DNA from 2 places in the Psychrobacillus sp. FSL K6-4615 genome. Region 1 is predicted to be linked to the other one. Evidence: riboswitches for the same ligand, from Rfam matches in the RefSeq annotation. Region 1 holds a riboswitch; the other holds the start of a gene.

Region 1 (4,042 bases):
GTAATTTGATAATAACCCGAACTATTGATTACTACCGTGTATACTTTATTCCGATTGTAATACGTGTATTCATCAGCCGCATTTATAAAATCAAATTCCTCGTTAGTAGAAACTAGTGCATAATCATCATACATCTCTACACCAGTAACAGTATTATTAGTGAAGTCAAAGGTCATCCTCTACATAATCTGTAAAATCATAAATAGCCTTCCAAGTCTATTGGAAGGCTAAATTATAATATTTTAATTTTTATATAATCATTCAGAAAGAAGACGTTTTTCCTTCATTACATAAACCCGACTCAAAATAAGCGCTCCGATTGTCTGAATAACGGTTTTCACGATAATTTGCCCTACAATAGCGGCTGGCACGGCTTCCCATGGAAGAATATTTGCTCCCAGAGGACTCAAGCCTATTATGACAAAAATGACTGAATCCAGGAATCCACCAACAATCCCACTATAAAATACACGCCAAGCCATTGGTAGTTTCAATCTTGTATATATCTCTGTATCTGCTGTTTCAGCAACAACAAATGAAATTGCCGATGCAAATACAATTAATAATGTATCTCCCAACATAAATGACACTAATGCTGATAATGCTAAAGCTATGAAAATGAATAAGTACGTCTTTGCTCTACCATATTTGTTTTGTACAAGATCTCTAAAAATGAAGGTAGCACCCACGAACAATGTTCCCATAGGGACGATAAACATCCCGAACTGTAAAGGTGCAAAAGCTGCTGTTACGACATTAGCAATCACAATCGATACTAAATAAAATAAAATTCTCATAATGTTACTCCTTCAATAGATTTAGAAGTTAAATAATCTTCTAATCCTTTATTTCTCAGCTTACATGCTGGGCATTCCCCACAGCCTTCTGCTATTACACCGTTATAACAAGTCAACGTTTTCTCTCGAACGAATTCGAGCGCTCCAAGCTGATCTGCAAGTTCCCATGTTTGCGCCTTGTTCAACCACATGAGTGGAGTATCGATCACAAAAGTAGTATCCATAGAAAGATTTAATGTGACGTTTAGGGACTTCACGAAAATATCACGACAATCCGGATAGCCACTAAAATCAGTTTCACACACGCCAGTTACGATATGCTTTGCACCTACCTGGCTCGCTAAGACCCCAGCAAAAGATAAAAAGAGCAGATTTCGACCAGGTACAAAAGTCGACGGCAATCCCCCATCTTCCCCGTCCTCTACCTTTATGTCATCTCGTGTCAAAGCATTCGGTGCCAACTGATTTAAAAGCGACATATCCAGAATGTGATGCTTTACACCAAGCTCCTTAGCTATTTCCTTTGCACATTCGATTTCAAGACTATGCCTTTGTCCATAATCAAAAGTCACTGCCTCAATCTCTTTAAAACGTTCTTTTGCCCAAAACAGACAGGTCGTGCTATCCTGTCCTCCACTAAACACAATAATTGCCTTTTCCTGCTTCACCCGTTTAAACTCCCTTATATCACAAAACAGCACCATAAGGAAGAATGCTGTCATCTTCTGAATTTTTTAGATTGTCTATCTCTAGCGCCTAGCCCCTAGTTTAAGGATTTTAGCACTTCTGCCTTACATATGATTATTCCATTAACGATTATCAATTTTCTCTGGATATAAATCATGGTTCATCAAACGAAAATCTGCTATTTCTACATATTTCGTTCCAGGTCTTCCATAATTACACCAAGGATCAATAGAAATACCTCCACGTGGAGTGAATTTACCCCATACTTCGATATATCTTGGATCTAGCAATTCGATTAAATCGTTCATGATGATGTTCACACAGTCCTCATGGAAATCCCCGTGATTCCTGAAACTAAATAAATATAATTTTAACGATTTACTTTCTACAATTTTTTTATCCGGTATATACGAGATGTACATCGTTGCAAAATCCGGCTGATTGGTAATTGGGCACAAACTTGTGAATTCTGGGCAGTTAAACTTCACAAAATAATCCCGAGTAGAATGTAAATTATCTACCGACTCCAATACCTCAGGTGCATAATCAAATGAATATTTTGTACCTTGGTTCCCTAACAGTGTTAAATCCTTCAAACCTTCATCATGAGTTCTTCCAGACATAATAAAAAAACCTCCTATAAAAAATGTTTCCCAACACTTCAAAAGAGGCTTCACAGACCAATCTATACAAACAAAAGGATAAAAACAAAAAAGCCACGTCCAAATTATATGGACATGGCGAATAGTCATGTATCCATAGTTTTTTATAGAGGGTATAAGCTATGAACCTCTCCCGGTCAAGTACGGGTATGCAATCATAATATAGAATATTGACCAAGACGTCAAATAGGCATTCTAGTCAAATGAATTTCCAAATCTCCATTTAAGAGATTCAAAACTTTTTTATAATATCATGCATAAATTTGAACTAGATTGCCTATATTGATAATAGAATACGAGATTAAAGGAGGAATAGAGATGAAACATCCATTAAGCTTACCCGAACAATTACCCGAAACAACAGAAGAGCTATTAAAGCTTATATTACAAACTATCTTAGCCTAGGAGAGATTTAGATTATCAAAGAGACTCAGAAACATAGAAAAGTAGATACCTCTACTATGTGGAGTATCTACTTTTTGTTATACGTACTCCCTACCCCGGCTTATCCAATAAGTTCCTCATTGCCTTCACTGTATATCTCTCCGTACTATATCTACTTAACATTTTCTCCAATCAGCTTTAAATACCACCCCATTCATTTCATAAATGTTCCCCCTCTATTAATACCCATATAGAAACCACAGTTAGATATATAACAATCAGTAAATTCCAATCATTTAAAGTTTCTTGCTGATCATTACTTTAAAATCAGCTATGATATAGGTATAAACTGAAATTAGGGTGATACATAATGAAAAAATTAGTCCATGTAGTTGGGGCAGTTATTGAAAATGAGAAAAGCGAAATATTTTGTGCGTTAAGAAGTCCCATTATGTCACTTCCCGATCTTTGGGAGTTCCCGGGTGGTAAAATTGAAGCTGAAGAAACACCCGAGCAGGCTTTACAACGAGAAATTACAGAGGAATTTAATTGTACAATTGTGGTTGGTCAAAAAGTAGAAGATACGACTTATGAATATGAAAAATTTATCGTCAGACTCGAAACTTATAAAGCGAAATTATTAAATGGTACTCCAATTGCAACGGAGCATGCCGACACAAGATGGGTTACTCGGGAAAATTTACATACACTGAACTTTGCTGCTGCTGATATTCCAGCAGTTGAAAAAATAGCGAATGAAAGTATGTAATTTGGAAAATTTGAATGAAAAGAAGTGGTCAAGTTGGATCAACTAATTCGCAAAATGAAAAATTCCTTACATAAAGGCTTTATTGATAAAAGTAATCCCGTTTCAGGACAGTTTAAGCCTAAGCTGCTATCAAATAAAGCACATGAAAATGTTTTATCCACACTTCTTCAAGAGATGAAAACGTGCCAAACCTTCACTTTTTCCGTAGCTTTTATTACTGAGGGTGGTTTAGCAACTTTAAAAACTATGCTATTAGACTTGCAGCTAAAAGGGATCAAAGGCCGCATTATGACATCTACTTTTTTAAATTTCAATCAACCTAAAATGTTTAAAGAATTATTAAAACTAGACAATGTCGAAGTCCGTCTGACTGGCGTGAAAGGCTTCCACTCTAAAGGTTATATATTCGAACATAAAGACTATTATTCTTTAATAGTAGGAAGCTCAAATCTAACGGATAGCGCTTTAAAAGCTAACTATGAATGGAATATCTATTTAACTTCTTTGGAAGATGGAGAAATCATCCACCACTTTAAAAATCAGTTTGAAGAAGCATGGAATGAAGCCATCCCTCTAACTGTAGATTGGATTAACAGCTACAATCTGAATTATGAACAACAGCCCTTCGTTAATCAGGCAACCTCCAACGTATTTGAAGTGAACGCAGAATATCTCACAAACCAATTGGCCGATAGTCTTGCTATTCAACCAAATAAAATGCAAAATGATGCGCTGAAACAATT
Region 2 (4,042 bases), 2.6 Mb from region 1:
TGTTGTGCGTGCACTAGCTGCGAATCCAGATATTATATTAATGGATGAACCATTTAGTGCGCTGGATCCGATTAGCCGGGAACAATTGCAAAATGAGATAAAGTATTTACAAGAAAAGATAAAGAAAACAATTGTCTTTGTTACACATGATATTGATGAAGCACTGAAAATTGCAGATATGGTTATAGTCATGAAAGATGGCATGATTGAGCAGATTGGGACACCTACAGAGTTAATAGAAAACCCTATTAATGATTTTGTGAAAAACTATATCGGAATCGAAAGAATTAATCGGAAAAAATCTGTTGGAAAAAGGGAGCTAAAGGACTTTTCCTCCTTTTTTGACGGCGAATGGGAAGCTCCATATATAGAGGTCGATGCAGCTATGTTAATAGAAGAGGCTATTGCCTTACTAGAAAACGGAACTACACATGGCCTTCTAGTGAAGGGTAACAACAAGGTGCTGGGCTTTGTAAATCAATCTATCCTACTTCGTGCAATATTAGCGAAGGAAGAGGTGGTATAAGTGAGTACCTTTATAGAGACGGTTCAAAGTCGTTCAGATTTAATACAAGAGGCGTTTATGCAGCATATTTACTTATCATTTGTAGCTTTAGCCGTTGGTATTGCCATTGCCTTACCTTTAGGAATATTAGTTGCAAGGTATCGTAGAATAGCAGAGCCAGTTATAGGAATCACCGCGATCTTTCAGACAATACCTAGCTTAGCGCTTTTTGGCTTCCTCGTTCCATTAATAGGAATTGGTGCTAAAACAGCTTTAATAGCCTTAATAATTTATGCACTTTTACCTATTTTACGTAATACATATACCGGGATTTCAAATATCGACGAATCTATGATTGAAGCTGGAAGAGGAATGGGCATGACGAAAGGTCAGTTGCTCTGGCAAATTGAATTTCCGCTTGCTTTGCCATTTATAATGGCGGGTATTCGAACGGCTACAGTTCTAACTGTAGGTATTGCTACCTTGGCAACATTTGTTGGAGCAGGTGGGTTGGGAGACGTAATTTACCGTGGATTGCAATCATACAATAATTCGCTCGTATTAGCAGGGGCATTACCAGTTGCATTACTAGCAATTCTGTTTGATCTGCTATTGAAATGGATTGAGAAAAAAGCTACACCAAAAGGAATGAAAACTGGAGGATGAAGAGATGAAAAAGATCATAGGATTAGTAGGAATTGCAGGAGTGATGCTTTTAAGTGCTTGTTCGAATTCAGATGAAGCATTAGTAATTAGTGGGAAGCCGTGGACGGAACAATTTATACTCCCACAAATTTTAGGCCAATATATTGAGGAAAAAACAGATATTGATGTGGAATATAAGGAAGGTCTAGGAGAAGTAGCAATTATGACTCCCGCTTTGGAAAAAGGTGATATTGATCTTTATGTTGAGTACACTGGCACAGGCTTAAAGGATGTTTTAAAAGAAGAATCTGAAGTAGGAGAAAGCTCAGATAGTGTATTAGAAAAAGTAAGGAAAGGCTATGAGGAAAAGTTTGAGGCTACTTGGTTAAGTCCACTTGGATTTGAAAATACGTATACACTAGCTTATACAAAAGATAATGAGTACAATGCAGAAACTTACTCAGAATTGGTAGAAGCTTCTAAAACTGGTGGTATGGTATTTGGGGCCCCTCATGCATTTTATGAAAGAAAAGGAGACGGCTTTGATGATTTAATAAATACATATCCATTTGTATTTTCTGAAACGCAAAGTCTAGATCCTAATGTTATGTATGAAGCATTGAAAAACGGAGACGTCGATGTTATACCTGCCTTTACGACTGATGGACGTATCGAACGATTTGACTTGCAAACGACAACGGATGATTTGGGATTCTTCCCTAAATATGATGCAGCTCCAGTCGTACGTATGGATGCTTTAGAAAAGTTTCCAGAGCTTGAGGATGTACTAAACGAGTTAGCGGGTAAAATATCCGAAGAGGATATGTTGAAGATGAATGCGAGAGTTGACATTGATGGAGATAAACCCGAAGATGTAGCCCACGACTTTTTAGTGGAAAAAGGATTAATAGAAAAATAAAAAACACCCGGTTCTAGTTTTCTAGAATCGGGTGAAGTTATTTAGATTAGCGTCTTAAAATTCAATCGTTTATCTAAAGCGATAATAATTGGGATACCGACAGCTAATACGGTGAACTCACCAGCTGCAACGGTTAACCATGTATAGAAGAATGGGAAATCTAGCGCAAGCATTAGTTCAAATGCGATAATACACATGGTAAATGTAAAGAGCACTGTATTAATAACCATGCGTGCTATGTTTCCTTTTACATATTTAGTCGCCAAAATCGTTAGCGATAACGTAATGATGGAATGTGCTACTCCAAATGTTAGGTCATAAGCGGCCATTGGAGAGAACATATTTGTTATAAATACTCCTAATACAATACCAAAAAAGTATTTTTTATTAAATACGATTAAGTGATTGAACATCTCCGCAATACGAAACTGTACTGCACCAAATGCAAAAGGAGCCACTAGTAGAGATACCGCGACATAAAGAGCGGCAATAACACCAGTTACTGCTATAGTCTTTGTTTTCATTATTCATTTCTCCTTAGTTTTTTTCCGTGGGAGGTTCTCGAACCACGTTAGTTTTCACAAACAGTTATTCTATGCGAATAGCTATCAACTGTCAAGGGAATCTTTAATATATGAATCTTAGTGTCCTATGGTAGAATCATGCAAAGTACGAAAAGGAAGGTTTTATATGAGAAAGATCACATTTTTAGTAAGTATATGTATAGCTGTTTTGCTAAGTGGCTGTACATTAAATCAGCAACCAGATAAAACAATACAAGCATCACAAGTGCCAGTGGAACCTGGAGACAAAATGAAGGTTCATTTTATAAATGTAGGGCAAGGGGATTCAATATTAGTACAATCGCCAAACGGAAAAAATTTGTTAGTAGATGGGGGGACAAAAGAAGCTGGAAAGGATGTAGTAAATTATCTACGAAAACACGGGGTTGAGAAGCTCGATTATGTTGTGGCAACTCATCCAGATGCCGATCATATCGGAGGCTTACATTCCGTGTTGAATTCTATATCTATAAAAAATTTCGTGGACTCTGGAAAAACACATACTTCTCAAACGTATAAGGAAATGTTACAGCTTATATTAGACAAAAATATACCATTCATCGTGCCAAAAACTGGCGATACGATTCCTCTAGATGAGGAGTTAGATATCTCTGTCATACATATGGGAGACAAATCAGCTGATAATAATGAAGCATCTATAGTATTAAAATTATCTTACGGAGAAACTTCCTTTTTATTGATGGGAGATGCAGATATCAGGGTAGAGAAAGACATACTAGAAGAGACGAATGTTAAAGCAACCGTTTTGAAAGCAGGACATCATGGTTCGGACACTAGTAGCTCGCAAGATTTTATAGAAGCAGTAAATCCAGAGGTTACCATTTTAAGTTATGGAAAAGATAATTCCTATGGTCATCCAAATGCAGAGGTGAAGTCAAGACTGGAGCGGATAAGTTCACAATTATATGCCACAGCAATAGTTGGTAATATAGTAGTGGAAACAGATGGAGTAGATTATAACGTAATAACAAATGGTAATGTTGGGCCAACTGAAATTGCTAATACGGAAGCCATAGGTATTAATATTTCTAGTAAAGACCTTAGAGGCGAAATAGTAGGAATTACCAACTCCGGTGAGTCAGCTGTTAATTTAGAAGAATGGCATTTAGTTTCCGTAGATGGTAATCAAACATTTAAGTTTCCGAACATTAGCTTGCAAGCAGGGAAAACAATATACGTCACAAGTGGACCCAAAGCAAAAGAGGGAGCTGGCTATTTGAAATGGACTACTACGCAAATGTGGAGAAATGATGGGGATGCAGCTATATTATTAAATAACAAAGGAGAGATTGTGAGTGAATTCGAATAAATATACGCTCGATCGTTTTGAAGGAGATTATGCAGTCTTTTTAAAAACTCCAAATGAAACAGAAATCCTTCAAATTCTCT

What was found. A riboswitch is a leader RNA that binds a small molecule or an ion and turns the genes downstream of it on or off. The one in region 1 is predicted to bind preQ1.
Region 2: linked by a shared signal. The riboswitch ahead of MKX53_RS14615 (QueT transporter family protein) and the one ahead of queF (preQ(1) synthase) in region 1 are both predicted to bind preQ1.

What each region holds. Positions count from the first base shown of each region.
Region 1 covers NZ_JBBOYQ010000001.1:281,513-285,554, reverse strand. Annotated here, with positions in the region: gene MKX53_RS01420 (TcaA NTF2-like domain-containing protein) at 1-176, opposite strand, end outside; gene MKX53_RS01415 (VUT family protein) at 258-797, opposite strand; gene queC (7-cyano-7-deazaguanine synthase QueC) at 794-1,465, opposite strand; gene queF (preQ(1) synthase) at 1,607-2,107, opposite strand; PreQ1 riboswitch class I at 2,237-2,283, opposite strand; gene MKX53_RS01400 ((deoxy)nucleoside triphosphate pyrophosphohydrolase) at 2,901-3,299, shown strand; gene MKX53_RS01395 (DEAD/DEAH box helicase) at 3,333-4,042, shown strand, end outside.
Region 2 covers NZ_JBBOYQ010000001.1:2,907,111-2,911,152, reverse strand. Annotated here, with positions in the region: gene MKX53_RS14630 (ABC transporter ATP-binding protein) at 1-526, shown strand, start outside; gene MKX53_RS14625 (ABC transporter permease) at 584-1,171, shown strand; gene MKX53_RS14620 (glycine betaine ABC transporter substrate-binding protein) at 1,176-2,069, shown strand; gene MKX53_RS14615 (QueT transporter family protein) at 2,111-2,593, opposite strand; PreQ1 riboswitch class I at 2,601-2,645, opposite strand; gene MKX53_RS14610 (MBL fold metallo-hydrolase) at 2,760-3,962, shown strand; gene MKX53_RS14605 (DUF3006 domain-containing protein) at 3,949-4,042, shown strand, end outside.